DNA from 2 places in the Streptomyces cinereospinus genome. Region 2 is predicted to be linked to the other one. Evidence: predicted binding sites of a transcription regulator. Region 2 holds the regulator's gene; the other holds the start of a gene.
The links. The regulator HspR, encoded in region 2, represses chaperone genes until heat shock. The targets are predictions, from matches to a motif close to TTGAGNNNNNNNNNCTCAA.
Positions count from the first base shown of each region.

Region 1: lon (endopeptidase La) is a predicted target of HspR. The motif match lies at 1,828-1,846, and genes of this name have one in related genera.

Region 1 is NZ_JBHMCY010000005.1:79,096-94,890, forward strand. It holds gene ACFF45_RS03905 (sensor histidine kinase) at 1-19, opposite strand, end outside; gene ACFF45_RS03910 (response regulator transcription factor) at 16-756, opposite strand; gene ACFF45_RS03915 (spermidine synthase family protein) at 870-1,547, opposite strand; gene lon (endopeptidase La) at 1,869-4,283, shown strand; gene ACFF45_RS03925 (TetR-like C-terminal domain-containing protein) at 4,869-5,534, opposite strand; gene ACFF45_RS03930 (amidohydrolase family protein) at 5,531-6,718, opposite strand; partial or broken gene ACFF45_RS03935 (helix-turn-helix domain-containing protein) at 7,232-7,348, shown strand; gene ACFF45_RS03940 (hypothetical protein) at 7,529-8,314, shown strand; gene ACFF45_RS03945 (hypothetical protein) at 8,389-8,844, shown strand; gene ACFF45_RS03950 (hypothetical protein) at 8,850-9,614, shown strand; gene ACFF45_RS03955 (MarR family winged helix-turn-helix transcriptional regulator) at 9,857-10,348, shown strand; gene ACFF45_RS03960 (hypothetical protein) at 10,360-11,148, opposite strand; gene ACFF45_RS03965 (sensor histidine kinase) at 11,524-14,565, shown strand; gene ACFF45_RS03970 (roadblock/LC7 domain-containing protein) at 14,562-15,065, shown strand; gene ACFF45_RS03975 (DUF742 domain-containing protein) at 15,062-15,481, shown strand; gene ACFF45_RS03980 (GTP-binding protein) at 15,462-15,795, shown strand, end outside.
Region 2 is NZ_JBHMCY010000032.1:25,707-41,501, reverse strand. It holds gene ACFF45_RS18270 (sugar ABC transporter substrate-binding protein) at 1-845, opposite strand, end outside; gene ACFF45_RS18265 (PA14 domain-containing protein) at 1,141-3,558, shown strand; gene ACFF45_RS18260 (heat shock protein transcriptional repressor HspR) at 3,738-4,190, opposite strand; gene dnaJ (molecular chaperone DnaJ) at 4,199-5,374, opposite strand; gene grpE (nucleotide exchange factor GrpE) at 5,408-6,058, opposite strand; gene dnaK (molecular chaperone DnaK) at 6,055-7,893, opposite strand; gene ACFF45_RS18240 ((Fe-S)-binding protein) at 8,239-10,521, shown strand; gene ACFF45_RS18235 (FAD-binding oxidoreductase) at 10,857-12,233, shown strand; gene ACFF45_RS18230 (hypothetical protein) at 12,368-12,733, shown strand; gene ACFF45_RS18225 (antibiotic biosynthesis monooxygenase family protein) at 12,903-13,247, opposite strand; gene ACFF45_RS18220 (Yip1 family protein) at 13,699-14,691, shown strand; partial or broken gene ACFF45_RS18215 (GNAT family N-acetyltransferase) at 15,005-15,205, opposite strand; gene ACFF45_RS18210 (helix-turn-helix domain-containing protein) at 15,308-15,795, shown strand, end outside.

The DNA.
Region 1 (15,795 bases), on a different contig from region 2:
CCGGCCGCCCCTCGCTCATGGCGTCGGCGTCTCCAGCGCGTAGCCCACGCCGTGCACGGTGCGGATCCGCTCGGCGCCGATCTTCCGGCGCAGCGCCTTGATGTGGCTGTCGACGGTCCGGGTGCCGGAGGCGTCCGCCCAGTCCCACACCTCGGCCAGCAGCTGCTCACGGGAGAGCACCGCGCGCGGGGTGTTCGCCAGGCACACCAGCAGGTCGAACTCGGTGGGCGTGAGGTGGACGTCCTCGCTGCGCACCCGGACCCGGCGCTGCGCGTGGTCGATCTCCAGCTCGCCGAGGCGCAGGATGCCGGTGCGCGGGGTGGCGGCCGCGATCGCGGCCCGCTCCACCCGGCGCAGCAGGACGTGCACGCGGGCGGCCAGCTCACGCATGGAGAAAGGCTTCGTCATGTAGTCGTCGGCGCCCACGCCGAGACCCACCAGCATGTCGGTCTCGTCGTCGCGCGCGGTGAGCATCAGTACCGGCACCGGCCGCTGGGCCTGTACCCGGCGGCAGACTTCCAGGCCGTCGAAGCCCGGCAGCATGATGTCGAGGATCAGCAGGTCGGGCTGCCAGGCCTCGGCGGTGTCGACGGCGGCCGGACCGTCACCGGCGGTCTGCACGAGGAACCCCTCGGCGCGCAGGCGGGCCGCGATGGCGTCGACGATCGTCGGGTCGTCCTCCACCACCAGGACCCGGCGCTGTGCGCCCGGGGTGGCCGCCGCCGTGCCGTTGTGGGAGGTGTGTGTCTGCTCCATCGCCCGCCCCTGAAGTGTGCTTTCCGGAATCCGTGGGGTGATCCCATGACTGCGATTGACGCTTGAATGATCGGCGTCAGGGGAGCAGCGTACGGGGAGTCACCGCAGCTCGGCTATTCAGGTCGGACGCCGAGGTGCACGACGTCGGGAACGCCCCGGGCAACGGGGATCTCTTCGGTACGCACATGCCGGAAACCGGCATTCCGCAAGGTTCCTTCAAATTCCGGGGAGGGTCTCGCCGACCACACGGCGAGCACCCCGCCCGGTCGCAACACCCGAGCGCAGCCTGCGAGTCCGTCCCCGGAGTACAGTCCCGCGTTGGCCTCCGTGACGGTCCAGCCGGGTCCGTTGTCGATGTCCAGGCACAGCGCGTCGAACATGGCGCACGTCTCTTTGACGTAATCGAGCAGATCCGCTTCGACGATCCGCGTCCGGGGATCCGCCAGCGCGCTGCCGGACACCTCGGACAGGGGTCCCGCGCGGTGCCAGTCGATGACCGCGCGCTCCCGCTCGACCACCGTGACCCGGCCCCAGCGGGGGTTGCCGCAGGCATGTGCGAGCGAGAATCCGACCCCGAGCCCGCCGATCAGGACCCGCGGGCCGGGGCGCCCGTCGAGGGCGTCCAGCGCCGCGTCGACCAGCAGCCGTTCCGAACGGCCGTCCGAAGTGTCCATCAGGAAGCAGCCGTTGGCGATGATCTGGAGCAGCGCCCCGTGCCGCCGCAGCACCACCTCGCCGTACGGGCCCTCGCGACGGTCCAGGACTTCGGGAATGTCGTAGACGGTGACCATCGGTCCATCCTGGCACTTCTCTGACGGATTGTTGACGGAATTACGGGCCCCGCGCCGCCGAAGGGGACGGCAGGGAGGGCGCCCCCACCCGTCCGGCGGGACGGCCGCCGGACGGGTGGGGCGCGGCTGCGGGTGTCTGACGGTGCCTGACGGGCGCGGTGCCGGACCGCCGCCCGGGCATGCGCCGGTCCGGCGCGGCGTTGTGCCCGGCGGGGTCCCTCCCTCGCCGTGATCGCTGACAGCGAACGCGCCCCGGGGAACAATGTGCTCCGCCCGAGCATTGAGTCGGCATAGCTCAACTTGACTGCCGAAGGGGAGATCATGGCTTCGACGTCCACACCGCTCACCCTGCCCGTGCTGCCGCTCGACGGCGAGGTCGTCCTGCCCGGGATGGTGGTTCCGCTGGACCTGAGCGACGCAGATGTCCGGGCGGCGGTGGAGGCCGCGCAGGCCGCCGCCCGGTCCACGGCCGGGAAGCCCAAGGTGCTGCTGGTGCCCCGGGTCGACGGCACGTACGCGAGCACGGGTGTTCTGGGCACCGTCGAGCAGGTCGGCCGGCTCGCCGACGGTGACCCGGGTGCCCTGATCCGGGGCCGGGGACGGGTGCGGATCGGTGCCGGGACCACCGGGCCGGGCGCCGCGCTGTGGGTCGAGGGGACCAGCCTCGACGAGAGCGTCCCGGACCCGGTGCCCGGGCACGTCGCCGAACTGGTCAAGGAGTACAAGGCGCTTGCCACCGCCTGGCTGAAGAAGCGCGGTGCCTGGCAGGTCGTCGACCGGGTGCAGGCCATCGACGACGTGTCCGCGCTCGCCGACAACTCGGGCTACTCGCCGTTCCTGACCCTCGACCAGAAGGTCGAGCTGCTGGAGACCGCCGACCCGGTCGCCCGCCTGAAGCTCGCCACCCAGCAGCTGCGCGACCACCTCGCCGAGCAGGACGTCGCCGAGACCATCGCCAAGGACGTCCAGGAGGGCGTCGACAAGCAGCAGCGGGAGTTCCTGCTGCGGCGGCAGCTGGAGGCCGTCCGCAAGGAGCTGCGCGAGCTGAACGGCGAGCAGGAGGGCGAGGAGTCGGACGACTACCGCGCCCGCGTCGAGGCCGCCGACCTGCCCGAGAAGGTGCGCGAGGCCGCGCTCAAGGAGGTCGACAAGCTGGAGCGGGCCTCCGACCAGTCGCCCGAGGGCTCATGGATCCGCACCTGGCTCGACACGGTGCTCGAACTGCCGTGGAACGAGCGGACCGAGGACGCCTACGACATCCAGGGCGCGAAGGCCGTGCTGGACGCCGAGCACGCCGGTCTGGAGGACGTGAAGGAGCGGATCACCGAGTATTTGGCGGTGCGCAAGCGGCGTGCCGAGCGCGGCCTCGGCGTCGTCGGCGGGCGGCGCGGCGGTGCCGTGCTCGCCCTGGTCGGACCGCCCGGCGTCGGCAAGACCAGCCTCGGTGAGTCCGTGGCGCACGCCATGGGGCGGAAGTTCGTCCGGGTCGCCCTGGGCGGCGTGCGCGACGAGGCCGAGATCCGCGGCCACCGGCGGACCTACGTCGGCGCCCTGCCCGGCCGGATCGTCCGCGCCGTCAAGGAGGCCGGGTCGATGAACCCGGTCGTGCTGCTCGACGAGATCGACAAGGTGGGGTCCGACTTCCGGGGCGACCCGGCCGCGGCCCTGCTGGAGGTCCTGGACCCGGCGCAGAACCACACCTTCCGCGACCACTACCTGGAAGTCGAACTCGACCTGTCCGACGTGGTCTTCCTCGCCACCGCCAACGTGCTGGAGGCCATCCCGGAAGCGCTGCTCGACCGGATGGAGCTGGTCCGCCTCGACGGCTACACCGAGGACGAGAAGGTCGTCATCGCCCGGGACCACCTGGTGCCGCGTCAGCTGGAGCGCGCCGGGCTGGACCGGGACGAGGTGACCCTCGACGAGAGCGCGCTGCGCAAGCTGGCCGGCGAGTACACGCGCGAGGCGGGCGTGCGCAACCTGGAGCGGTCCGTCGCCCGGCTGCTGCGCAAGGTGGCCGCCCAGCACGAACTGGGCCGGCGGGAGCTGCCGTTCACCGTCACCGATGAGCACCTGCGGGACCTGATCGGCCGGCCGCACCACGTCCCCGAGTCCGCCCAGGACCCGGCGGAGCGGCGCACCTCGGTGCCGGGTGTGGCCACCGGCCTCGCGGTCACGGGGGCGGGCGGTGACGTGCTGTACGTCGAGGCGTCGCTGGCCGACCCCGAGACGGGCGCGGCGGGCCTGACGCTGACGGGCCAGCTGGGCGACGTGATGAAGGAGAGCGCGCAGATCGCGCTGTCCTTCCTGCGCAGCCACGGCGCCGAGCTGGAGCTGCCGGTCGCCGACCTGAAGGACCGGGGCGTGCACATCCACTTCCCGGCGGGCGCGGTGCCGAAGGACGGCCCGAGCGCGGGCATCACCATGACGACCGCGCTGGCCTCGCTGCTCTCCGGGCGCCTGGTCCGCACGGACGTGGCGATGACCGGCGAGGTGTCGCTGACCGGCCGGGTGCTGCCCATCGGCGGGGTGAAGCAGAAGCTGCTCGCCGCGCACCGGGCGGGCGTCACCACCGTGATCATCCCCAAGCGCAACGAGCCCGACCTGGACGACGTCCCGGCCGAGGTGCTGGACAAGCTCGACGTCCGCACCGTCACCGACGTCCGCCAGGTCCTGGAGCTGGCGCTCGCGCCGGCCACGCACGGCGCGGTGCCGGAGGTCCCGGTCGCGGCGTGAGGCGCACCCGCGGTGTGGAGCCGGGGGCGGACGTGACCGGAGTGGAAGGCAAGGCCCGGGTCCCGTGGAGCCTCCGTTCTGGTGGTCGTCGCAACGTCCCGGTTCGGGGGATGCGATGGACGTCAAGACCCGGGAGCTGCGGACAGTAGTTCAGGGGTGGCGAGCACTTGGTGCGTGAGCGGGAGGCATACTCCCGGCTCACGCATCGGGGCCTGGCCTGAGCAACGAGGAGGCATGCCGCATCGTCGGCATCAACGAGAGGACCGGCCGGCGATGGCGTAACGGCCGCAGCGCCGACCGCAGGCAGAGGGCGGTACCACCGGTCGACACGGTGGTACCGCCTCCTGGTCTGTCCAGACAGCTGCGCGGGGATGACCGGATCCGCATCGCCGACCGGTTGCGGGATGAGCCGAAGCTCAGAAGTCGTCACCAGCAGGACCGGCTGAGCTGGTCAACAGGGACGGCCGAGGCAGCCTGGTTGTCATCAACGAGGCATCCGACTTGTCACAGGCGCTCATCCGGCAGTCTTTCTGTCACCAGAATCGAAGAGTCGCTGAACGGCCGGGATCTCCGCGCCCGGTATGTCTACGTCCGGTCGGATTCGCCTGTGGTGAGTGCCAGCGGTATCCGGGCGGCTGCGGGGAGGATCATCTCGTCGACGATTGCGGTGATCTCGGATTCGGTGACGCGGCCGGCGGCGATGTGCTGGCCGAGGACGAGTTGGGGACCGCTGCTCACCAGAAGGGGCGTGATCACCCGGTGGTCGATCTCGCCCCGGTCGGACGCAGCGCGGAACACGTCGGCGATCACTTCCTCGCCCGGTTGCACGAAGAGGGCCAGTACCTTCGCGTGGAGGTCGGGATGGCGTTCCGGCTGTGTCAGGAGCGACCGGAAGGCGCGTCCGGCTGTGGTGTCCAAAATGGCGACCAGACCGGTGAGTATCTCTATCAGGTCGGCTCGGAGTTCGCCGTTGTCGAGGCGCTGATGGATCACCGCGGCGGCGTCGAGGGAGGCCAGGGCGGCGAGGACGAGTTCGGTGGTGTTGGCCCAGCGGCGGTAGAGGGAGGCGTTTCCCGCCCCGGCGCGGGCCGCGACCTTCTCGAGGGAGAGGTCCGCGAAGCTCGTCTCCGCGATCTCCGCGAACGCCGCTGCGAATATCGCCTCTTCCAGGTCGCGGCCACGCCGTCGTGGCCGCTTGGGGGGCGCGGGTTCCGTGGACGGGTCGATCGGCTGGGGGTTCACGGCGCTCACCGGGTCATTTTGGCACGCTTCCCGGCGATCCAGACGGCCTCCACCTGGCGGGTGGCGGTGATGTCGGTGGTCGGGTCACCCTTCACCAGCAGCAGGTCGGCGCGCAAGCCGGGGGAGACGGTCCCGCGGTCGGTCAGACGCAGTGCCGTGGCAGCCTTGTTCGTCGCCGCTTGCAGCGCCTCGGTGCAGCTCAGGCCCGCTGAGACCAGGAGCGCGAGTTCCTCGTGCAGGGCGGTGCCGTGGGCCACGTGGAAGGGCATTCCGACGAACGGGTTCGCGTCGGTCCCGGCGATGATCGGTACCCCGGCGTCGTGCAACTGGCCCACCACGTCGCAGGCGACAGTGAACTGCGGGTCCGGTGCGGGCTGGCCGGCGGCGGGGATGGAGTCTTCGGCCGCAGCGGCCGTGCCGTCGTGCCGATCGGCGCCGAGGGCCTTGCTGGGGTCACCGCCGGCGTTGGCGGTGACCCCCCGCATCATGACCAGCGTCGGCGACACCATGGTTCCCTGCTGCAGCATGAGGGCCACCACATCGGGGTCGAGCAGGCGGTCCAGGGGGGTGTGGGTGATGACGTCCACTCCGGCGGTGACCGCACGGCGGAAGGCGTCAGCAGTGGTGGCGTGGGCAACGGTCAGCAGCCCGAGCTCGTGTGCGCCGGTCACCAGCGCGCTGATCGACTCGACGGGGAGCGCGGCGGGGACCTTGGCCGGGTCCTCGACGATGATCTTGATGAGGTCCGCGCCTTCGGCCACGCGGACCGACAGGTACCGGGCGGCGTCCTCGGGCGAGGTCACTACGCTGTCCGCCGGGAAGCCCATGACGGTGGACTGCCCACTGCCCGGTGCGGACGCCGCGCTTCCGGCACTGCGCAGGTCGGTGAGGGCAGGCAGTCCGCGCAGCTCGTCGACGAGGGAGGCCGGGTGGGTCCCCAGGTCGAAGGCGGTGGTGACACCGGCCGCGGCCATCGCCTCCAACTCGCTGAGGCCGGACAGGTGGATGTGGGTGTCGATGAGTCCCGGCAGCAGCACCTTGCCGTGTCCGTCCACCGTGTCGGCGTCGGTTCGATTCGCCGCGTCGGTGGAAGCAGGAGCTATCGCGCCGATCGCAGCTCCCTCGACGGTGACGTCCCTGGGCTCGGACAGCCCGCTCTCGGTCAGTACCCGCACGCCGGTGATCATGGTCATGATCAGCACCCCGCCTCTCATAGTGAAGAACTTTTTTCACTATAAACGAACGTTCTCGACTTGCTCGACGGTGGCCGTGAACACGTAGGCACCGCCGCGGTACCTGCCGAGGTCTTGCGGCGCAGCTGTGGAGCACGGGCGGCGGCGAACAACTGCGCACCCTCGCGACCCGTCAGGCTTTTCACTTCGCTGCCCGGCGCTGGGCCGGCTCGCCGCCTGATGGGCTGAACATGCTGGATGGAGGGCCACTGCTCGGCGAGCCGGACTGCGCTGGCACCTCGCCGCTGGAGGCAGCCCTGGAGCCGCTCGGGGGCGAGCCTGCCGGAACTGCCCAGATCGTTCGGAAAAAACCCCCGAGCCGCCGCCTTCTCAAACGACCCGGCATCCCACAGGCCAACGGCCACTCTGACAGGTGCGCTGCGACAGGACGCGGCGATCCACCCCGCACGCCGCCCGGCGGCCTCGGTGACAACTCGTTTGCCTTGCTGACAACTACCGTGCTGCGGCGCACGGGAGAAGGCCACGGTCCGGGCGGCAACCGCCGAGCTCGGCCGCAGCCCGTCCACCATCAGCCGCGAGCTCCGCCGCAACCGGCGTCAGGGCACAGGCCAGTACCGGCCCGCCGCCCAGGCCCGGGCCTTTGCCGTACTGGCAAGGGCGGCCGGGCGTTTTTAACCGGCATTCCGCACCACGTCAAGCCCCGAGTCCTCGGAACATGACCCGGATGGGCCGTTCCCGCCTACTGGAAGTGCGGGCCACACCGGAAACACCGGAAAACGAAAAGGCCCCCTCGGAAAGTAGGAGAGAACCATGACTCGCACGAACGAAAACAAGCAGGGCGCCCGTCAGAACCGCGGAAACCGTGTCGCGACATTCGTGGCCTCGGCGGTGGTGGCCGCCGGAGGGGTGATCGTCCCGGCGACCGCGGCCTCGGCGTCACCGATGCCCGACTCGACGGTCGTGAGCACGGTCACGGGCAAGGCCGAACACAACAAGCACAAGCACTGCAAGTGGCACAAGCACCACAAGAACGGTAAGTGGCACAAGCACTGCTGGGAGAAGCACGACCACCACAACCACGACCACAAGAACGAGCACCACAAGCACGACCACAAGAACGACCACCACAACCACGACCACAAGAAGGACGACCACAAGAAGGACGACCACAAGAAGGACGACCACAAGAAGGACGACGGCAAGGGCAAGGGCGGTGACGGCGGGGACGGCGGTCCCGGCGGTGTCCTCGGCGGCGACGGCGGCAAGGGCGGCAAGGGCAAGGACACCGGTGGCGACGGCGGTGACGGTGGCCCCGGCGGCGTCCAGGGCGGTGACGGCGGTGCCGGCGGGGAGGGCGGCGAGACCGGTGGGGACGGCGGTGACGGTGGCCCCGGCGGTGTTGCGGGCGGTGACGGCGGTGCCGGCGGGGACGGCGGCGAGACCGGCGGTGACGGCGGTGACGGCGGTGCCGGTGGGCTCGCGGGCGGTGACGGCGGCGACGGCGGCAACGGCGCGGACACGGGCGGTGACGGCGGCAACGGCGGTGCCGGCGGGCTCGTAGGCGGCGACGGCGGCGACGGCGGCGACGCTGAGTGACGCGGACGGCGGGGTGAGGGCCGGTTCGGCTCTCACCCCCGCCGCCGCGCCCCCCACCACCGAGGAGGAACCTCATGTCACGCAAGCTCGCGCGACGCCCGCTCGCCTGGACGGCGGCCGGTCTGGCCGTCGCCGCGGTCGTCATGGGCGCCCCGCGCTTCCTGCCGGACGCCGGGCCCGACGCCCGGCCCGCCGTCTCCGGGGCCGCTTCCGTCCCGGCCGGCTCCGCGGAATGCGGTGCGGGCGGTGACGGCGGCAGGGGAGGGGACGGCGGTTCGGACGGCCGCCCCGGGGAGCCCGGTGAACCCGGCCGGCCCGGCACCCGCGCATGCACCCGCTTCAGCGACCTGCCGGACAGACCGAAGGCGGAACTCACCGTGGCGGACAAGGTCCGGGTCGTTCTGGTCCTGCAGAACGGCGGCGCGACCGAGGCTCAGGTGGCCGGGAAATACGACATGCCGAAGAGCGAGGTCGCGTCCTGGCGAAAGGCGTACCTCGAAGGCGACTGGTCAGTACTGACAGGGAAGTAGCGCTCATGGAAAACACGGCCCGCACGAACACGCTGGTTGCGACAGCCGCCTCGATTCTCCTCGCCGTCGGCGGCGTACTGGTACCGGCGGGCGCGGCGTCCGCCGCTCCCGCCACGCATGGCCGGTTCCAGTCGGCGGCATTCGGTGACCACGAGAAGAAGAGCGGCGACAAGAAAGAACACAAGAAGAACCATCTGGAGAAAAAGCACCATAAGAAAAAGCACCATGAGAAGGAGCGCCAAAAGAAGAAGCGCCACGGGCACGACGACTACTGCCGCCCCGGCGACGGGGGGAACGGCGGCAACGGCGGCGACGGCACGGGCACCACCCCGCCCGTCTGCACCGAGCCGGGTCAGAGCGGCACCGGCGGCTCCGGTGGCCGCGGCGGCCGGGGCAAGTGCGGCGGCCGGGCCGGCCAGGGCGGCCGGGACGGCAACGGCGGCGGTGGCGGCGGCAACCACTGCCCCGACGGAGGCACCTACGGCGGGTCGGGAGACCCGGACCACAGGCCGGACCAGTCGGCACCCGAGAAGCCCGAGAAGCCCGAGAAGCCGGAGAGGCCCGAGTACCCGGAGCACCCGGAGCACCCGGAGTACCCCGGGACCGGCGACCACGCCGAGACCTCCCACGCCTCCGAGACCTCCCACACCTTCGACATCTCCGACACCTCCGACACCGCGGACACGTCGGACTCCACCGACACCCAGCCCGCACCCGAACCGGGCCCGCAGCCGCAGACCTCCGACGACGACTCCGTGATCGTCGACTGAATCCGACCCGACCCGACCCGACCCGACCCGATCCGACCCTCCCCGCCGGTCCCTCCCCGCCCCGCCGGTCCCTCCCGGCGGGGCGGCGGCGTGGCCCCCCGCCCCCCGAGCAGGGCCCTCGTCCCGGCCGCGGGGGTCCGGAGGCTGCCGTTGATCCACGCCTGCGAAATACTGACCGAGCCCCGGCGATCACGTCGGCGGCGACACATTTCACGACCAGGCAGATGGATCAGGGTGCTGACGTGCACGAGGGCGGAAACGACGACAGACGTCGGGGCGGAGCGGACGCGACGCGTGCGGGCGAGGACCAGGAGTTCCTGGCACTGGAGCGGGAGCTGACGGTGTTGCTGCGGCGGGCCCGCGCGAACCAGGGCGAGATGGCCCGCGAGGTCCACCCCGACCTGGAGCCGGCGGCGTACGGACTGCTGGTCCGCCTGGACGAGTGCGGCCGGCAGCGGGCCACCGAGCTGGCCGCCTACATCGGGGTCGGCAAGGCCACCGTGTCCCGCCAGCTACGGGCCCTGGAGGACCTGGGCCTGGTCGCCCGCGAACCCGACCCGGCGGACGGCCGCGCCTGGCTGGTGCACCTCACCGAGGAGGGGCGCACGCGGGTGCAACGGGTCCGGGAGGCCCGCCGCGCCCGGTACGTCAGCAAGCTCGCCCACTGGGACCGACGCGAGGTGGCCGAACTGGCCCGGCTGCTGCACCAGCTCAACTCCGAGATGGAGAAGTAGCGCGGGCCGGGTCACAGGTGCGCGTACACGGCCGTGGCGTCGTCGTGCGTCTTGCCCCGGCCCAGGTACGTCCGCTCCTCGCGATCGGCGGCCTCCAGCTCCCGTACCCGGTCGACCAGGGCCTGGGCGCCGTTCTTGCGGACGAAGGTGAACAGGTCCGTCCAGTCGCCCTCACGGAAGGTCTCCGTCCACCGGGTCGCGCCGTCCGTCAGGGCGGCCAGGGCCCGCACCCGGTCGCGCGGCAGCACCCCGGTCACCGCCCGCTCCGCCACCGAGGGGTCGGCGGCGGCGGTGAAGAAGCCGCCCTCCTTGTTCCGCACGGCGGCGTCGATCAGGGCGTCGGTGGCCAGGGTCGCCCGGGGCAGCCGGGCCAGGCGGTCGTCCAGCACGGGGGTGACCAGTCCGTCGGGGGCTTCCAGCAGCAGGGCCGAGTCGGAGAGGACCAGGTACTCGACGGTCTCCCGTGACCAGCGGGCGAGGGCCACGGTTGCCTGCGGAGTTCTCGGGTGAGAAAGGTCACAGGTTCCCGCATGGGTCTCGGCGGTACGCGCGATGGCGCGGGCCAGGGCGTCGGACAGGGGAACATCCGGGAGCGAAACGGTCAGTTCGGCCAGGGCACCCCCCAGGCGGGCGGTGAACCAGTGAACGGAATGCAGACAGCCGGTGCCATCTCTCGGCGGGGTCACTCCGTCCAGCACGACGAGGGAACCGCCCTGTCCGCAGGCGGGCAGTCCCACGCTGGCGAAGTCCTCGTTGGGACGGGCCGGGTCGCCCGGCCGGGAGACAAGTTCCGTGTGCATGCGGCCAGTCTGCACGAGCCCTTCACAGGGTCCTCGAAAGGGGGGCAACGGTCGCCGAATCACCGTACCGCCGCAGGTCAGGCGCCGGATTTGAGGGGGAATGGCGGACTCCGGGAAGGCGTGGCGGCGAATACTGCCAAAGCCCGCCGCCCACGTCCAACCGGCCCGCCGCGAGGGGCCGTCGCAATCGCCGCTGGAACTTGCCCGCCAACTCCCCTCCGGGGTTCACTCCTTCGGGTGACGGGTCGGGTGATGTGCGATGACTGACCACCGGCACTGGGAGGGTCGGGGACCGTACGTACCGGGTGGTGTGCACACCAGTTGACGGAACGTCACCCGGGCCCATGGGTACACGAGTCAGGAATGCGAGCACCGGTGCAGAAGACGCGGCCTCGGCGCACAGGCAAGAAGACGGCCTCCGAGGGGGGCGCGGAGCGCACCCCGGTCGGCAAGGGACGCCCGACCCACGTGCGCAACCGGCTCATCGTGGCCGTGGCGGTCGTGGCCGCCGCCATCGCCGGCGCGGGCACCCCCTCCGTGATCGCCGCCTCCGGGCAGCTGAGCGACAGCCAGGAACTGGTGACGCTGAGCGGGCGGACGCAGAACGCGCTGACGCTCGCCCACTCCCTGGCGGACGAGCGGGACGAGGTCACCTCCTACATCGCGGCCGGACGGCCCGAGTCCAAGGCGCCCTCCGAGCAGCGCGGCGCGCGCGTCGACCGGCAGGTCGAGGAGCTGCGCACCGACACCGGCACGCCGGCCGGGCTGCGCGCGGACCTGGAGGGCATCGCGACCGTGCGCCGGGCGGCGCTCACCGGGCAGAGCACCGCCCTCGAAGCGCACGAGGCCTACTCCGCCGCCATCGCCGACCTGCACCGGCTCGCCGAGGAGCTGGCCGAACAGCTTCCGCCCCGCGCGGGCTCCGGCGCCTACGCGCTCGCCGAACTCGACACCGCCGTCCAGCAGGCCGCCGCCACCCGGGGCCTGCTGCTGGCCGCGCTCAGCGTGCCCAGCAGCACCCAGACCGTCTACGACCCCGTCACCGGCCTGCCCACCGAGACCAGTGTCTCCTCCGAGGCCGACGGCCAGCAGCGCGACGCCCTCACCGCCGCCGCCCAGACGGCCCGGCTGCGCTCCGAGTCCGCGCTCGCCGACTTCCACGACACGGCCACCCAGGCCGCCCGCGGCACCTACGACTCCACGGTCACCGGCCCCGAGGTCAACTCCGCCGACGAGTACCTCGCCGCCCTCACCGACCAGCCCACCCTCTCCGACGAGGACCTCGGCACCGGCGCCGAGCGGCTGAACGCCGCCCTGACCGCCCGGATCGACCTGATGCGCGGCGTCGAGGCCTCCCTCTACGAGCGCCGCACCACCGCCCTGGAGCAGCTGCGCGACGACGACGTCACCGCGCTGGAGATCCAAATCGCGATCCTCGGCGCCCTGATGCTGCTCGCCGTCGGCGTCGCCACCGGCATGGCCCGCAGCCTCACCCGCCCGCTCGCCGTGCTGCGCCTCGGCTCCGCCCGGCTGGCCGCCGCGGAGAACCCGGCCGCCGAGGAACCGGTCAAGTTCACCGGCCGCAACGACGAGTTCGCCCAGGTCGTCCGCTCCGTCAACGCCCTGCACGCGCACGCCGCCGCCCTGCACGAGCGGATCACCACCCTGGAGTCCGACCGCAAGCACCTGGTCGGCCAGCGGCAGAAGATGGCCGACGCCCGCGAGGAGCTGCGCACCGAACTCGCCGACTCCGCCGCCCAGCTGGAGCGGCTGCGCGACAGCATCGGCGGCACCTTCGTCAACCTCGCGCTGCGCACGCTCGGCCTGGTCGAACGGCAGCTCGGCGTGATCGAGGGCCTGGAGGAGCGCGAGCAGGACCCCGAGCGGCTCGCCACCCTCTTCAAGCTCGACCACTTCGCCACCGTCATGCGCCGGCACAGCGAGAACCTGCTCGTGCTGGCCGGCACCGAGCACGTCCAGCAGCACGCGGGCTCGGTCCCGGTGGTCGACGTCGTACGGGCCGCGGTCAGCGAGATCGAGCGGTACGAGCGGGTGCGGATCACCGCGCTGCCGCCGCACGCGCACCTCGCCGGGTTCGCCGCGGACGACCTCTCCCACCTGCTCGCCGAACTCCTGGAGAACGCCACCTCGTTCTCCCCGCCCGACCTGCCCGTCGAGGTCTCCGGCTGGCTGCTGGAGAGCGGCGAGGTCATGCTCTCCGTCCAGGACGGGGGCATCGGGATGACCGACGAGCGGATGACCCGGCTCAACGCCCGGCTCACCGACTTCGACCCCGAGTCGCCGTACGACCAGGAGGGCGAGCACGGTCTCGGGCTCGGCCTGTACGTCGTCGCCCGGCTCGCCCACCGGCACGGGGTGCGCGTGCAGCTGCGCGAGCAGAAGCAGGGCGGCGTCGCGGCGGTCGTGGTGCTGCCCCAGTCGCTGCTCGCCGAGGCGCCGCAGACCGCCGTCCCGTCCCCGGCGCCCGCGTCGCTCGCCGACGGGCCGCAGTCCTTCTCGCTGCCCGGCGCGAACGCGGAGGCCAACTCCAACGTGCTGCCCGGCCGCTCCGACCAGGGCGACCCGCTGGTGGCGCTGGCGGAGCGGGCGGTCCGGGCACAGGAGTCGGCGGCCGCGCGGAACACCCCGGAGTCCCCGGCCGAGACCACCATGGAGCTGCTGCTCCCGGAGCAGCCGGACGACACCGACGGCGGCCACGCCACCGACCCGGCCGGCCGGCACCCGCACGGGCAGCACCCGGAGCCGCGGGCCGAGGAGCAGGGGGACCAGGGCTCCGGGACGCGGGCCGAGCCGGGCACGGCGACCGGGCGGGCCGAGACGCGCCCGGCCGCGGAGCCGGGTGCCGGGTCGGGTGCCACGACGGAGCGGGACCGGGAGCAGCCCGCCGGGCAGGGCGGCGCGGCGTCCACCGAGCCGGGCACGGCGACCGGGCCGGGCGCGGAGCCGTGGGCCGAGCCGGCCCCGACGCCGGCCGCGCCCCCCGTCCAGCACTCCGCCACCACCGCCCCCGACCCCTACGCCATCGGCCCCGACGCCCACGAGCGCACCCCCGACGAGGGGGCCGGGCCCGAGCCCGTCACCGACAAGGGGCTGCCCAAGCGCACGCCGAAGATCAACGCGCCCGCGGCGGCGCCCCGGCCGCGCACCGGATCCGTCGACGCCGAGGCCCTGCGCCGTCGTCTGGGCGGCTTCCGCCGGGGGGCGGAGGCCGGCCGGCGGGACGTCGAGTCGGAGATCGCCGAGCGGACGGGCGAGACGACGACCCCGTCCGCCCCGGCGCCGGACACGGCGGCCCGCGACCGGACGGCGCCCGGCGCCGTCGCCGCGCAGACCGCCCGCACACACGCACATGCCGAAGAATCCACGGGGGGCACCGTCGAGGAGGCAAGCAGTTGACCGCGCCCAGTACCTTCGGACTGAGCAGTGAGGCCCGCAACCTGCACTGGCTGCTGACGAACCTCGTCGAGGAGGTGCCCGGCATCCTCTCCGTCGCGGTGGTCTCCTCCGACGGACTGCTGCTGCTCTCGTCCGACCCCGGCCGCAACGCCCAGGCCCGTGAGACCGGCACCGGCCGGCCCAGCGGCCCGCGCGGCTCCTCCGCCGACCTCGCCACGCTCGTCTCCGGCATCGGCAGCCTCACCATCGGCGCCGCCAAGCTGCTGGCGTTCGGCGGGGTCAAGCACACCATGGTGGCGATGGACGAGGGCAGCCTGTTCGTGATGTCGATCAGCGACGGCTCGCTGCTCGGCGTGCACGGCTCCGCGGACTGCGACATGAGCGTGGTGGCCTACCACATGGCGCTCTTCGTGGGCCGTGCCGGCCACGTCCTGACCCCCCAACTCCGCAGCGAGCTGCGCAAGTCCCTGGAGTCCGAACCGACGGGGAGTGCCCGATGAGCAGTACGCCCGGTACGCCGCAGAAGCTCCCGGTACGCGGCGGCGAGCGCAAGCCCGCGCGCGTCCGCCCCTACTCGCTCACCGGTGGCCGTACCCGCTTCGGTCACGTGCTGCTGGTGGAGACGTTCGTGGCGGCGCTGGAGGCGCCCGAGGAGCGCAGGGAGCTGACGAACGGTTCCCTCAGGTCCACGGTCATGCCGGAGATGCGGGCCATCGTCGAACTGTGCCGCCGGATGCGCACGGTGGCCGAGATCGCCGCGCTGCTGAAGATGCCGCTCGGTGTGGTCCGCGTGCTGCTCAGCGACCTCGCGGACCAGGGAAAGATCCGTGTGTACGGAACGGGAACCGGTCATGGCACGGGCCGGCCGGACCGCGTTCTGCTGGAAAGGGTGCTGAGTGGACTCCGTCGTCTCTGACGCCGCCCCGGGCGTCTTCCCGCTCGTCGATCCCGACGAGAACCCCAGGTCCTGGCAGACGGACCGCACCCGTGCCCCCGTCGCGACCAAGATCGTGGTGGCGGGCGGCTTCGGCGTCGGCAAGACCACGCTGGTCACGTCCGTCTCGGAGATCACGCCGTTGCAGACCGAGGCGCTGATGACCGAGGCGAGCGAGGAGACCGACGACCTCACCGGGACGCCGGACAAGCGGACCACCACGGTGGCCATGGACTTCGGCCGCATCACGCTCGACGACGACCTGGTGCTCTACCTGTTCGGCACACCGGGCCAGC
Region 2 (15,795 bases):
ACGCTCATGTACTGCTGGCCGGCGACGATCCGCTGCACACCGGCCAGTTCCGCGTCCTGCCCGGTGATCGGCGGCAGTTCGGTCGCGCCGGCCGCCTGGAGGGCCTGGATGACGCCGCCCGCCATGCCGTCGTTGGCGGCGTAGACGGCGGCGATGTTGTCCTTGCCGATCTGCTCGATCGCCTGGGCCATGTTGGCCTCGGCGTTCTCCGGCTTCCAGTCCTTGGTGTCGAAGGACTGGGCGATCGTCACCTTGCCGTTCAGCTCGGACAGCGCGCCCTGCTTGAACTGCTTGGCGTTCGGGTCGGTGGGCGAGCCGTTCATCATGACGATCTTGTCGGAGCTGTCGATGCCGCTGCCCAGCGCCTCGACGAGGGAACGGCCCTGCACCTCGCCGACGAGTTCGTTGTCGAAGGAGATGTACGCGTCGATCGGGCCCTCGGCGAGCCGGTCGTAGGCGATGACCGGGATGTTCGCGTCCTTGGCCTTCTGCACCCCTTCGGCGACGCCGTGCGAGTCGACGGCGTCCAGCAGGATGACGTCGACCTGGTCGTCGACCATCTGCTGCAACTGGGCGGCCTGCTGGCCGGCGTCCGCCTCGGCGTTGGCGTACACGACCTTGCCGCGGTTCTGGGTGAGCGCGGCCACCCGCTCCTTGATGATCGGGTAGTCGAACTTCTCGTAGCGCGTGTTGGCCGTCTCCGGCAGCAGCAGGCCCACGGTGATGTCGTTGCCCTTGGTGGGACTCGCGTCACTGGTGTCGCTCGTCGCCCCCAGCGCGCCACAGCCTGCCAGTGACAGAGCCAACGACGAGGCGACCACGGATATGGCGAAACGACGACGCATGGAGGAGCCCACTTCTGCTGCTTTCCGGAGGTGGCCGCGGCATTGCGGCCCGGATGACTGAAAAGCCAACGCGTCGACGCCTCCCGGCGTCAAGGGAAACTACTTAACGAGATGGCAACATCACGTTCCGCTCAGGTCGTGAACACCCGGCGGAACAGCCGCCCGAACCCTTCACGAGCCCTCCACACAAGGGGAGTTGAGGCGCCCACACGGAAGCGTACAACCATTCCCTTTCACCACGAGTCGTGATCATGAGCTTTGGCCTCAGCCCGTCTCCATCCCGACAGAGGACCGAATGAACCCAGCCAGCCGCATCACGGCGGTGACCGCGACGGCCGCCGTGTTCGCCACGGCGGGCGGTCTGCTCGCCGCGGTCACGGCCCCCGCGTCCGCGGCGACGACCTGTACCTCCCCCGTGTTCAAGCGGCAGTTCTACGCGAACACCGGCTTCTCGGGCACGCCCCGCAGGACCGACTGCGACAGTACCGTCGCCGAGAGCTGGGGCACCGGCGCGCCCGCCACCGGGCTGCCCAGGGACGGGTTCGGCGTCCGCTGGAGCGTGACCCGCGACTTCGGTTCCGGCGGGCCGTTCACCTTCGCCGCCTCCGCCCAGGACGGGATCCGGGTGTACCTCGACGGTTCACTCAAGATCAACCTGTGGAAGAACGTGTCGGCGACCGTGACCAGGACGGTCAACCTCACGATCCCCAAGGGCCCGCACAGCCTGCGTGTCGACTTCGTCAACTGGACCGGCGGCGCGAACGTCAGGTTCGCCTACACCCCGCGCACCTCGGCGAGCGTCGACACGGTCCGGCCGCTCACCCCGACGGGCGCGGCCGTCTCCTACGACACCGTCACCCGCAAGGCCGTGGTCTCCTGGGCGAGGAACAAGGAGATGGACCTCGCCGGTTACCGCGTCTACCGCCGGCTGACGCCGAGCGGCGCCTGGACCCGGCTGGCCGCCACCACCGCCACCGCCCACACCGACGCGCCGCCCGCCACCGGGCAGGTCTTCGCCTACCAGGTCCGCGCCTACGACAAGGCGGGCAACGAGTCGGGCGGCACCGCGGAGAAGTCCGTCACCACCGTCGACCGGACACCGCCCGCGGCGCCCTTCGTCGAGCAGGACGTCTGCCCGGACGACGACAGGCTCGCGGCTCCGCAGCTCGTCACGACGTCGGAGAACGCGGCCGACATCGCGCTGTACCAGGCGCAGCGGCAGAACGCGGCCACGGGCGCCTGGACCCCGGTGTACGAGGGCACCAGGGGCGCGTTCTGCGACCCGGGACAGCCCGCCGACGGCTCCCGGGTCACCTACCGCGGCCGGGCCCGCGACGCGGCCGGCAACTGGTCGGCGTACTCCGCCGCCACCACGCTCGCCCTCTTCGACACGGTCCCGCCGGCCGTCCCCGCCGACCTCCGGATCGACTACGACGCCGGCGTCCCGCACCTGGTGTGGACCCCCGTGGCGGACGCCGCCACGTACCAGGTGCTCCAGCGCGACCCGGCCACCGGCGGATACGTGAACGCCCTCACCGGTGCCGCCACCACGGTGACCGACGTGGTGCCCCGGCAGCAGGTGGCGCTGGCGGACGAGTACCGGTACGCGGTCCGCGCGGTGGACGCCCTGGGCAACGCCTCCGCGCCCGCCGAGGTGCTGATGCGGATGGCGGACCGGCCCGAGGCGATCGCGCCGTACCGGCTCTACACCCGGTCGTCCTGGCAGAAGGGCGTGGAGCTGGCCTGGCGCAGCGCCGACCCGTGGGCCGCCGACGAGCGCCACCCGTCGACGTACCACATCGTCCGGACGGACCCCGCGACCGGGCAGAGCACGACCGTGGAGCAGTGCTCGCCGCCGCTCGGCGGCGAGGGGCCGCTGGAGCCGCCCCACAGCTACACGTACAGCACGGTGGACGCGCACGACCCCGGCTACGCGGCGGCCGCCCAGGTCGTCCACTCGCACTGCCTGGAGGGGACCGGCGCGTCCGAGACCGCGTACGAGTACCGGATCGTCGTGGTCGACCGGTACGGGCACCGCTCCCGGCCGAGCGAGCCGGTCACCGCCACCACCGACGACACCCGGCGCCCCGCCGCGGTCACCGACCTGACGGCCGAGGTCATCCCGATGGGCGTCCGCCTCACCTGGAACCCGCCGGCCGACGACGACGTCATCGGCTACCACGTCCGGCAGGGCAGCACCGACCCGGACACGGGGGAGACGGTGTGGACGGCGGGCTGTGTGACGGGCGACTCGCTGGCCGAGACCGAGATCCTCTGCCCGACGCTGCCGGACGGGCGCGAGCACGTCTACCGGGTGGCCGCCACCGACCGCGTGTACCTGGACGAGGGCCCGGAGACCTTGCAGTGGGCGGCGGTCTCCGTCGCCCTGCCCGACACCCGCCCGCCGGGCTGGACCGGCACCGACGTCCGCACGGACCAGTACCCGGAGCTCCACGTCCGCTGCGGCGAGACCATCTACGACCCGCCGTGCGAGGACTGGACCGACTACCGTTACGAGCGGTGGGACCCGGTCACCGCCGCATGGACCGCGCTCGCCACGGGCGCGGCCGGCGCCCCGGAGTCCCACCTGGACCGCACGGTGCACGAGGACCGGCTCGGGCTGTACTACTACCGGGCCGTCTACAGCGATCCGGCCGGCCGCGAGAAGGTCATGTGGGAGCGGGCGTACGGCATCTGGGACCCCTGGCTGTGACCCAGGTGACGTGAGACAGATGGCATGAGACAGGTGAGGGGCCCGGAGGATTCTCCGGGCCCCTCACCTGTGCGCGCTGACCGGTCCTCGGCCTTCTTCGCGGTCCTTGGCCTTACTAGTCCTTGGCCTTACTAGTCCTTGGCCTTACTAGTCCTTGGCCTTCCTAGTCCTTGGCCTTCCTAGTCCTTGGCCTTCTTCGGCCGCCACACCACCAGCGCGCTCGTCTGCTGCACCTCCTGGTACGGCACCAGGTCGCGCCGGTAGGAGGCGTGCACGGCGGCCTCGCGCTGCTGCATCGCCGCCGCCGCGCCGTCCAGCGCGGACTGGAGTTCGGCGACGCGGGACTGGAGCGCCGCGACCTGGTTCTCCAGTTCGATGATGCGTTTGATGCCGGCCAGGTTGATGCCCTCGTCCTGCGACAGCTGCTGCACCTGGCGGAGCAGCTCGATGTCGCGGGCCGAGTAGCGGCGGCCGCGGCCGGCCGTGCGGTCCGGAGACACCAGCCCCAGGCGGTCGTACTGGCGCAGGGTCTGCGGGTGCAGGCCGGACAGCTGGGCCGCCACCGAGATGACGTAGACCGGGGTCTCCTCGGTCAGCTCATACGGGTTGCGTCGACGGCCGTTGGTGTCCATGGCGTGACTCACGCTCCCTTCGCGGCCTGGAACAGCTCCGCCCGCGGGTCCTCCCCCGCGGTCGCCTCGCGATACGTCTCCAGCGCGTCACGAGCCTTCCCCGTGAGGTCCGTGGGGACACTCACCTCGACGGTGACCAGAAGGTCGCCACGGGTGCCGTCCTTGCGGACCGCGCCCTTGCCCCGGGCCCGCATCGTGCGGCCGTTCGGGGTGCCCGGCGGCAGCTTGAGGGTGACCGGGGGGCCGCCCAGGGTCGGCACCTTGACCTCGCCGCCGAGGGCCGCCTCGGCGAACGTCACCGGCACGACGACGACGAGGTTGTCCCCCTTGCGCCCGAAGACCGGATGCTCCTTGACGTGGACGACCACGTACAGGTCGCCCGCCGGGCCGCCCCGCTCGCCGGGCGCGCCCTTGCCGCGCAGCCGGATCCGCTGGCCGTCCGAGACCCCGGCCGGGATGCGCACCTGCATGGTCCGCGACGACTTGGCGCGGCCGCTGCCCTTGCAGACCTCGCAGGGGTTCTCCGCCAGCAGACCGCGGCCCTTGCAGTCCGGGCACGGGTCGGTGAGCGAGAAGCCGCCGCCGGAGCCGCGCGCCACCTGGCCGGTGCCGACGCAGGTCGGGCACACCCGCGGGGTGCCGTTGGCGTCGCCGGTGCCGGAGCAGGCCTTGCACGGCGCCTGCGAGGACATGCGCAGCGGGACGGTCGCGCCCTCGATCGCCTCGGTGAAGCTGAGGGTGACCTCGGACTCGATGTCCTGGCCGCGCCGCGGCTGGGTCCGGGTGCCGGTCGCGCCGCCCCGGTTGAACAGGCCCCCGAAGACGTCACCGAGTCCGCCGCCGAAGCCGCCGCCCGCGCCCCCGCCCTGGGCGCCCCCGAAGAGGTCGCCCAGGTCGAAGTTGAAGGTGCCGCCGCCGGCGCCGGGGCCCGGGCCGAAGCCGCCGTTGCCGAACAGCGCGCGGGCCTCGTCGTACTCCTTGCGCTTCTTGGGGTCGCCGAGGATGTCGTTCGCCTCGGAGATCTCCTTGAAGCGTTCCTCGGCCTTGACGTTGCCCTTGTTGGCGTCCGGGTGGAACTCGCGGGCGAGCTTGCGGTACGCCTTCTTGATCTCGGCCTCGGTGGCGTCCTTGGGGACGCCGAGGACCTTGTAGTAGTCCTTCTCGATGAAGTCCTTGGTGCTCATCCTCGACGTCCCTCCTTCCTCATCCGTTCAGCATCAGCCCTCGTCCGGGCCACCGTTCTCCTTGTCGTCGGCCTTCGGCTCGCCCTCCTCGGCGGGCTTCACGGTCTGCGCGCCCGGCTGGGGCTCGGCGACCGCCACCCGCGCGGGGCGGATGGTGCGCTCGCCGATGCGATACCCCGGCTGGAGGATCGCGACGCAGGTCGTCTCCGTGACGTCCGGCGCGTACGAGTGCATCAGGGCCTCGTGGATCGTCGGGTCGAAGGGCTCGCCCTCCTTGCCGAACTGCTGAAGGCCCATCTTGGCCGCCACGGTCTCCAGCGACTCGGCGACGGACTTGAAGCCGCCGACCAGCTCGCCGTGCTCCCGGGCCCGCCCGATGTCGTCGAGCACCGGAAGCAGCTCGGTCAGGAGGTTCGCGACGGCGATCTCCTTGACCGTGATCCGGTCCCGCTCCACCCGGCGGCGGTAGTTCTGGTACTCGGCCTGGAGCCGCTGGAGGTCCGCGGTGCGCTCGCTCAGCGCCGTGCGCACCTGGTCCAGCTGGGCCAGCAGACCGGCATCTGTGCTTGCGTCCCCGGCCGGGGCCGCCCCCTCCTCGGAGGCGGCCTTCGGCTCGGCGTCGTCGGGAGTGGCGCCGGAGGGGACGTCGGGCTTCTCCTCGAAGCCCGGGGTCTCCTCCGTCACGCGGCACCGTCCTTGCGCTCGTCGTCCACGATCTCGGCGTCGACCACGTCGTCGTCGGCCCTGGGCTGCTCGCCGGCGTCACCCGCGGCCGCCTGGGAGGCCTGGGCGTCGGCGTACAAGGCCTGGCCCAGCTTCTGGGAGACGGCGGCGACCTTCTCCGTGGCGGAGCGGATCTCGGCGGTGTCCTCGCCCTTGAGCTTCTCCTTCAGCTCGGTGAGGGCGGCCTCGACCTCGGTCTTGATCTCGCCGGGGACCTTGTCCTCGTTGTCCTTGAGGAACTTCTCGGTCTGGTAGACCAGCTGCTCGCCCTGGTTGCGGGTCTCGGCGGCCTCGCGGCGGCGGTGGTCCTCCTCCGCGTACTGCTCGGCCTCCTGGCGCATCCGGTCGACCTCGTCCTTCGGCAGCGAGGAGCCGCCGGTGACGGTCATCTTCTGCTCCTTGCCGGTGCCGAGGTCCTTCGCCGTGACGTGCATGATGCCGTTGGCGTCGATGTCGAAGGAGACCTCGATCTGCGGCACGCCGCGCGGCGCCGGGGGCAGACCGGTCAGCTCGAACATGCCGAGCTTCTTGTTGTAGGCCGCGATCTCGCGCTCGCCCTGGTAGACCTGGATCTGCACCGACGGCTGGTTGTCCTCGGCCGTGGTGAAGATCTCGGAGCGCTTCGTCGGGATCGTGGTGTTGCGCTCGATCAGCTTGGTCATGATGCCGCCCTTGGTCTCGATGCCGAGGGACAGCGGGGTGACGTCGAGCAGCAGGACGTCCTTGACCTCGCCCTTGAGGACACCGGCCTGGAGCGAGGCGCCGATGGCGACGACCTCGTCCGGGTTGACGCCCTTGTTGGCCTCCTTGCCGCCGGTCAGCTCCTTGACGAGCTCGGCGACGGCGGGCATACGGGTGGAGCCGCCGACGAGGACGACGTGGTCGATCTCGTTGATGGAGATGCCGGCGTCCTTGATGACGTTGTGGAACGGCGTCTTGCAGCGCTCCAGCAGGTCCGCGGTCAGCTGCTGGAACTGGGCGCGGGTGAGCTTCTCGTCCAGGTGCAGCGGGCCCTCGGCGGAGGCCGTGATGTACGGCAGGTTGATCGAGGTCTCGGTGGACGAGGACAGCTCGATCTTCGCCTTCTCGGCGGCCTCGCGCAGGCGCTGGAGCGCCATCTTGTCCTTGCTCAGGTCCACGCCGTGGCCGGACTGGAACTGCTTGACCAGGTAGTCGACGACACGCTGGTCCCAGTCGTCGCCACCGAGGTGGTTGTCACCGTTGGTGGCCTTGACCTCGACCACGCCGTCGCCGATCTCCAGCAGCGAGACGTCGAACGTACCGCCGCCGAGGTCGAAGACGAGGATGGTCTGGTCGTCCTTGTCCAGGCCGTAGGCCAGGGCGGCGGCGGTCGGCTCGTTCACGATCCGCAGCACGTTCAGGCCGGCGATCTCGCCGGCCTCCTTGGTGGCCTGGCGCTCGGCATCGTTGAAGTACGCCGGGACGGTGATGACCGCGTCGGCGACCTTCTCGCCCAGGTAGGCCTCGGCGTCCCGCTTCAGCTTCTGCAGCACGAAGGCGCTGATCTGCTGCGGGTTGAAGGGCTTGCCGTCGAGCTCGATCTTCCAGTCGGTGCCCATGTGGCGCTTGACCGACCGGATGGTCCTGTCGACGTTGGTCACGGCCTGGCGCTTGGCCACCTCACCGACCAGCACCTCGCCGTTCTTGGCGAAGGCGACGACGGACGGCGTGGTCCTGGCACCCTCGGCGTTGGTGATGACGGTGGGCTCGCCGCCCTCCAGAACGCTGACGACGGAGTTAGTCGTGCCCAGGTCGATGCCGACCGCACGTGCCATGGTTGGTTCCTCCAGCTGACTTGAGTGCAACAGGCTCAAGTGTGCACGACGGCCGGGCTCGGGTCAACAGACCTGAGTCATCCGGGCTCAAGTCTTGTCCGCTCCTTACGCGCAACCGCCTGCGGGGAGGGCCGACGGCGGCGTGGCCTCATGGGGCACACTCTGGCATTAAGTGCCAATCTAACTATTTGGTACGACTAGCACGTTCAACGCCTTTGAGGTGACCCTCAGCGACTCAGATCACCCCACACCTGGCTACAGTGCGGCACGGGATGCGGGTAGTCTCGAACGAACTGGGTAAGTTACCGCTTAGTAATCTCCCTCGCAGGCCCGAGGAGCCTCCCCATGCAACTCGCCGCGATCATCGTGTCGCTGGTCCTGACCGTGGTCGGTGTCGCGCTGCTCGCACGCGCCGTCGGCCAGTTCGTCAGGCACTTCAGGCTCGGTCAGCCCGTGCCCGCCGGCAGCCGGACCGACAACCCCTACCAGCGCAGTGTGACGCTGGTCAGGGAGTTCCTCGGCCATACGCGGATGAACCGCTGGGGCATCGTGGGCGTCGCCCACTGGTTCGTGGCCATCGGCTTCCTGACCCTGCCGCCGACCATCATCACGGCCTACGGCCAGCTCTTCCAGGCCGACTGGACGCTCCCGGTCATCGGCGGCTTCCTGCCGTACGAGCTCTACATCGAGTTCATCGCGGCCATGACCACCCTCGGCATCGCCGTCCTGATGGTGATCCGGCTGCTGAGCCTGCCCTCCCGGGCCGGCCGCAAGTCGCGGTTCACCGGCTCCAAGATGGGCCAGGCGTACTTCGTCGAGTACGTCATCCTCGTCATCGGCCTGGCGATCTACGTGCTGCGCGGCCTGGAGGGCGCGCTCCACCACGTGGACCACTACGAGGCCGCGTACTTCGCCTCGTACCCGCTGGTGCTGGCCTTCAAGGGCCTGAGCGTGGGCGTGCTGCAGAACCTCGTGTACTTCTTCGCCATGATCAAGCTGGGCGCGACCATGATCTGGATGATCACGGTCTCGCTCAACACGAACATGGGCGTGGCCTGGCACCGCTTCCTGGCCTTCCCGAACATCTGGTTCAAGCGCAACGCCACCGGTGAGACGGCCCTCGGCGGGCTCCAGCCGATGACGTCCGGCGGCAAGCCGATCGACTTCGCCGACCCCGGCGAGGACGACGTCTTCGGCGTCTCCCAGGTCGAGCACTTCTCCTGGAAGGGCCTGCTGGACTTCTCCACCTGCACCGAGTGCGGCCGCTGCCAGTCGCAGTGCCCGGCCTGGAACACCGGCAAGCCGCTCTCCCCCAAGCTGCTCATCATGTCGCTGCGCGACCACGCGCACGCCAAGGCGCCCTACCTGCTGGCCGGCGGCGGCCGGACGACGGAGGGCGAGGAGAAGGCGAGCGAGGAGCAGCTGGCCGGCGTGCCCGCCGCCGCCCTCGCCGAGGCCGAGCGTCCGCTGATCGGTACCGCCGAGGAGAACGGCGTCATCGACCCGGACGTGCTGTGGTCCTGCACCACCTGCGGTGCCTGCGTCGAGCAGTGCCCCGTCGACATCGAGCACGTCGACCACATCGTCGACATGCGCCGCTACCAGGTCATGATCGAGTCGGCGTTCCCGTCCGAGGCGGGCACGATGCTCAAGAACCTGGAGAAGAAGGGCAACCCCTGGGGCCTGGCGAAGAAGCAGCGCCTGGAGTGGCTCAAGGAGGTCGACTTCGAGATCCCGGTCGTCGGCAAGGACATCGAGGACCTCACCGAGGTCGAGTACCTGTACTGGGTCGGCTGCGCCGGCGCCCTGGAGGACCGGGCGAAGAAGACCACCAAGGCCTTCGCCGAGCTGCTGCACATCGCGGGCGTGAAGTTCGCGATCATGGGCGGCGACGAGAAGTGCACCGGTGACTCCGCCCGCCGCCTGGGCAACGAGCCGCTGTTCCAGGAACTCGGCATGGAGAACGTCATGTCCCTCAACGCCGCCTTCGGCGAGGAGATGGACGACGACGGCAAGGTCACCGAGGAGTCGCGCAAGCCGAAGTCGGCGAAGAAGATCGTCGCCACCTGCCCGCACTGCCTCAACACCCTCGGCAACGAGTACCCGCAGCTCGGCGGCGACTACGAGGTCATCCACCACACCCAGCTGCTCCAGCACCTGGTGGACGAGGGCAGGCTGACCCCGGTCACCCCGGTCGAGGGCATCATCACGTACCACGACCCCTGCTACCTGGGCCGCCACAACAAGATCTACACGCCCCCGCGCGAGATCATCGCCAGCGTCCCCGGCGTCCGCAACGAGGAGATGCACCGCCACAAGGAGCGCGGCTTCTGCTGCGGCGCCGGTGGTGCGCGGATGTGGATGGAGGAGCGGATCGGCAAGCGCATCAACAACGAGCGCGTCGACGAGGCCCTGTCCCTCAACCCGGACATCGTCTCCACCGCCTGCCCGTTCTGCCTGGTCATGCTCACCGACTCGGTCAACGGCCGGAAGAACGAGGGGACGGCCAAGGAGTCCGTCCAGGTCGTCGACGTCGCCCAGCTGCTGCTGGACTCCGTCCGGACGCCGGTGACCCCCGAGGGTCCGGCCGACGCGGCGTCCGAGCCGGCGCCCGAGCCGGTGAAGTGACCGGCCCCGTGACCGGCCCCTGACGAGGTGTCCGGCGCCCCCTGTCCTTGGCGGACGGGGGGCGCCGGCGTTTTCGCTCCGCGGCATGCAGATCGTTTTGCGGGGCGCGTGAGGCGGCGGGACGCTGGTGGTGTCAGCGGGAACGAGTGAGCCTTCCGCGCCGGAACGGCCCGGCTCGCGGGAAGCGGACCCACCTTCTCTTCGGTTCTCCGGCTTCTCCGGCTTCTCCGGTGTCTCCGGTGTCTTCCATCTCTCCGGTCCGCCTCACCCGGTTCCTCTGGTTCCTCTGATTCCTCCGGTCCCTCTGATTCCTCTGGTTCTTCCGGGAGACGCGCATGGACACCTCGACACTGGACGCGATGAGGACCGCCCTGCGCGGGCCGGTCACGGGCCCCCAGGATCCCGACTACGACCGGTCCCGCAGGATCTACAACGCGATGATCGACAGACGCCCCGCCGCCATCGCCCGCTGCGCCGACGCCGGGGACGTCATGACCGCCGTCGCCTTCGTCCGCGAGCGGGGACTGGACCTGGCCGTCCGCGGCGGCGGGCACAGCGGCCCCGGACTCTGCCTGGTGGACGGCGGGGTCACCGTCGACCTGTCACCGATGCGGTGGGTGCGCGTCGACCCGGCCGCCCGGACCGCCCAGGTGGGCGGTGGCAGCCTGCTCGGCGACCTCGACCACGCCACCCACGCCTTCGGCCTCGCGACCCCCTCGGGCATCGTGTCGATGACGGGCGTCGGGGGCCTGACGCTGGGCGGCGGCCACGGCTACCTCACCCGCAAGTACGGCCTGACCGTGGACAACCTGCTCGCGGCGGACGTCGTCCTGGCCGACGGCAGCTTCGTCACCGCCGACGAGAACCAGCACCCGGACCTGTTCTGGGCCCTGCGCGGCGGCGGCGGCAACTTCGGGGTGGTGACCTCGTTCACCTACCGCCTGCACCCGGTGGGCACGGTCGGGTTCGGGATCACCGTGTGGCCGGTCGACCGCACCCGTGAGGTGCTCACGTGGTACCGCGACTTCCTCCCGCAGGCCCCGGAGGACGTGTACGGCTTCTTCACCCTGTTCACCGTCCCGCCGGGCCCGCCGTTCCCCGAGGAGATCCACGGGCGGAAGGTGTGCGGCGTCGTGTGGTGCCACACCGGCGACCCCGGCCGCCTGGACGAGGCGTTCGCGCCGGTCCGCGAACCCGCCCCGCCCGCCTTCCACTTCGCGGCACCGGTGCCGTACCCCGCGCTGCAGAGCAGCTTCGACGAGCTGATCCCCACCGGGTACCAGTGGTACTGGCGCGGCGACTTCTTCGACAGCATCCCGGACGCGGCCGTCGACGTGCACCTCGCCCACGGGCAGAACCTGCCGAGTCCGCTGTCGCTGATGCATCTGTACCCGGTGGACGCCGCGGCCCACCGGGTCGGCCCCGACGACACCGCCTGGGGCTACCGGGACGCCGTCTGGTCCGGCGTCTTCGCCGGCGTCGACCCCGACCCCGCGCACGCCGAGACCATCCGGCGGTGGTGCGTCGACTACTGGGAGGAGTCGCACCCGTACTCCATGGGCGGCTCCTACGTGAACTTCCTCGGCGAGGACGAGGTCCCCGGGCGCGTGCGGGCCACGTACCGCGGCCACTACGACCGTCTCGCCCGCGTCAAGCGGACGTACGACCCGGACAACGTCTTCCACGCCACCCAGAACATCCGGCCGGCCTGACGGCCGGGACGCCCGTCCCGGGTACGGGCCGCCGGGTACTCAGGCCGTATCTGAGTACCCGCGCGCAGGCCGACCGCACCCCGGGCCGGGACGCTGGGGCCGTGTAACGACGACTGACGAAATCCGTGCACCCCGTGCTCACCGTCCTCGCGCCGGCCGTGCTCGCGGTGGCGCTGTGGGCCGCCTGGCTGGGCTGGGACCAGCAGCGGGACGTGCGGGCCGACGGCACGACGACCGGTCCCTACGAGGCCTGGCAGGTCGCCGGGCTGGCCCTGACCCTGCTGGCGCCGGTGTGCTGGGCAGCCGCTCGGCCCCGCCTCGCGGGCGGCGTCTGGGGCGTCCCGGCCGGCCTGACCGCCGCCGCCTGGTACGACTGGTCGGACGACGCCAGCGGCCTGTTCGCCCTCGGCGTCGCGATGGTCCTGGTCGGGAGCCTCGCCGCGACCGCCGCCGTCTCCGCCCTGATCGGCTTCGCGCGACGGGGCCGGGCCCTGCGGTGAACGCCGGATGGAGCGCTGGGCGCGGGGCCGACGCCGGGCGCGGTTGAGGGTGCGGGTGCGGCGTCGGGCGCGGCGCGGGCGCGACGCCAGGCACGGCGCGGGCGCGACGCCAGGCACGGCGCGGGCGCGACGCCAGGCACGGGGTCCCGCACCCGCGCGCCGCCCGGTGCTACGCGCCCTTCGGCGCCGCCTGCTGGACCACCTCGAAGGACCACAGGGCCGAGCCGGAGGCGGCGGGCCTGGGGCGCTCCCCGCCTTCCCCGCGTTCCCCGCCTTCCCCGGTGCCCTGGTGGGCGGCCTTCATCGGGCCCTCCATCCAGGCCTGGAAGGACTCCTCGTCCCGCCACCGGGTGTAGACCAGGTAGTTGTCGGTGCCGTCCACCGGGCGCAGGAGCTCGAACCATTCGAAGCCGTCCGAACTCTCGACGGCGTGGGCGCGGGAGGCGAACCGCTTCTCCAGGACCTCCCGCTGCTCGGCGGGCACGGTCAGCACATTGATCTTCACTACGCTCATGGCTCCATCCTGCCCTGTGCGCCCGGCGGACGGCGTGCCGGACGGCCGTTCCCGATTTCCGCCGGCGTCCCCGGCGCCGCGGAGTCCGAGTGCACCGGCGCCCAGGCGTACCGCCAGGACACCGCGGGCGTGCCCGGCGGCAACGAGCAAGGCGATTCCTTCGGGCACCACCGCGTCCGCCTGGCCGACCTCCATCGGAACGACAGGGCCGAGCTGGTCGTCGGCACCGCGCACGAGAACGAGGCCGGCGCGGCGTCGTCCTGCCCGGCACCTCCACCGGCCTCACCACCAGCGGCGTCTTCACCGCCGCCACCGTCGGCCTCAAGGGCAACGCGGCGTTCGGCCGGGTCGTCGCCCCATGAGGCGATCCCAACGGCCCCCGCACGGCCCGCGAGCCCTTGAGGGATCGCGGACGGCATCCGTAAGGGATCGCGGACGGGGCCCGTAAGGGATGTCACAGCTCGGCAGCAAAGCCGGGCCCGGAACCCCGGGCCCGGCCCACCGCCCGCCCAGACCAGGTACGTTCGATGACGTGGCTGGATTCAGGATCGGACGCGGCGGCCGCAACGACCGCGCCCCGCACACGCGACCGCAACACCCCCCGCACGGACAGCAGGCGCCGCAGGGACCGTCGTACGGCTATCCCCCGGCCCCGCAGCCGCGCCCGTACCCGGGTCAGCAGAGCTACGGGGACACCCCCTGGCCGCAGACGAACGGCGGTCACGGCGGTCCGGGCGGCGGCGAGCCGGAGTACTTCGGCGACGGCGGCGCCTACCAGCAGGGCGGACCGGACCCGTACGCCGCGAACAACCCCGGCCACACCCAGGCCTTCGCGATCGGCGAGGACCCCTACAGCCAGGGCGGCACCTACCGCGCCGGCGCGGCCCCGGCCGCCCCGGCCGGCCCGCGCCTGCGCTGGAAGGAACTGCTGCGCGGCATCGTCCTGGCCCCCAACCAGACCTTCCTGCGGATGCGCGACTACACGGTGTGGGGCCCCGCCCTCGTCGTGACCTTCCTCTACGGCCTGCTCGCGGTCTTCGGCTTCGACGACACCCGCGAGGAAGCGATCAACGCCACCCTCTCCAACGCCGTCCCGATCGTGCTGATGACGGCCGTCGCGATGGTGCTCAGCTCGTTCGTCCTGGGCGTGGTCACCCACACCCTGGCCCGGCAGCTGGGCGGCGACGGGGCGTGGCAGCCGACGGTCGGCCTCTCCATGCTGATCATGTCCATCACGGACGCGCCCCGTCTGGTCGTCGCGACGTTCCTGGGCGGCGACGCCCCCTTCGTGCAGATCCTGGGCTGGGCCACCTGGGTCGCCGGCGGCGCGCTGCTGACGCTGATGGTGTCCAGGTCCCACGACCTGCCGTGGCCGAAGGCGCTGGGCGCGTCGGCGATCCAGCTGGTCGCCCTGCTGTCGATAGTGAAGCTGGGCACGGTGTAGTCCGCGCTCCCCGAGAGCGCGCGCACCCCAGACCGGGCAGGCCACCGGCCAAAGCCGCTCCAGCCGGACGCGATGTAACGTGCACCACCCATCAGCTCACCAGGACAACGAGGCCGGCCGAACCGCACGCCGCACGCTCCTTTCCAACTCGACAAGTCGGGGACGGGGTTGGGATCAGCCGGACTCTGGGCACGACGACCACCCCGGTACCATCGGCACCGGGGTCCTGATCAGGGCTTCCGCGACCGGACCACCCCGGATGCTGTCCAGGCCAAGGGGTGGTCCGGTCTTTCGTTGTCGTAGGTCAGGCCCACTACGCCCGTGTGGTGTGGCTGAACCCGAGAGAGGTCAGCCCTTCCGACTGACACAGCCTGTCCGAGGGGCCCCCGACCTCTGTCTGTAGGAGCTGGTACGCGGCGCCATGGGACTGCCCCCAGTGCATCGCGGCCCGCCACAGAACACGCCCGAGGCCCTGCCCTCGGGCCTCGGGCAAGACGGCGAAGTACTGGCCACATGACCTATCGGGGGCGTTCTGTTGTTCTGCCGCCACGGAGGACGCCAACCGCGCCTCATGGGTACCGTTCCTGAGAGAGCCCGAACGGATGGAGCCCCACGCATGCTGGAAGAAGCCGAGGAGATCGGCCGCCGTGTTCGCCGCGCGCGCCTGCGCCTGGGCATGCCACAGGCGGACCTCGCCGCCGCCCTGGGGAAGTCTCAGGCGTGGGTGTCCAAGATGGAACGCGGACAAATCGAGATCGACCGCGTCGGCCTGCTCAACGCCATCGCGGCTGAGCTTCACGTTCATCCCAACGACCTGATCGGGCGCCCATACACCAGCAGCCCGGCTGACAATCAGTGGCAGGTCGCCGCCGCGTCCATCTTGCGTGAACTACGCCGCTACGACCTCACGCCGGTGTTCGAGGGCACCCCCCGGCCGTCGAGCGAACTATGGCGCGACATGACCAGGCTGCACCGTCTACGAGACGCCGCCGCCAACGTGGCCATCCTGCGTGTGCTGCCGGACCTGCTACGCGAGGCGCGGGCGCTCGCCGAGGTCTCCAGCGGCCACGAACGCGAAGAGGCGTACGCCATCTACGCCGTCGC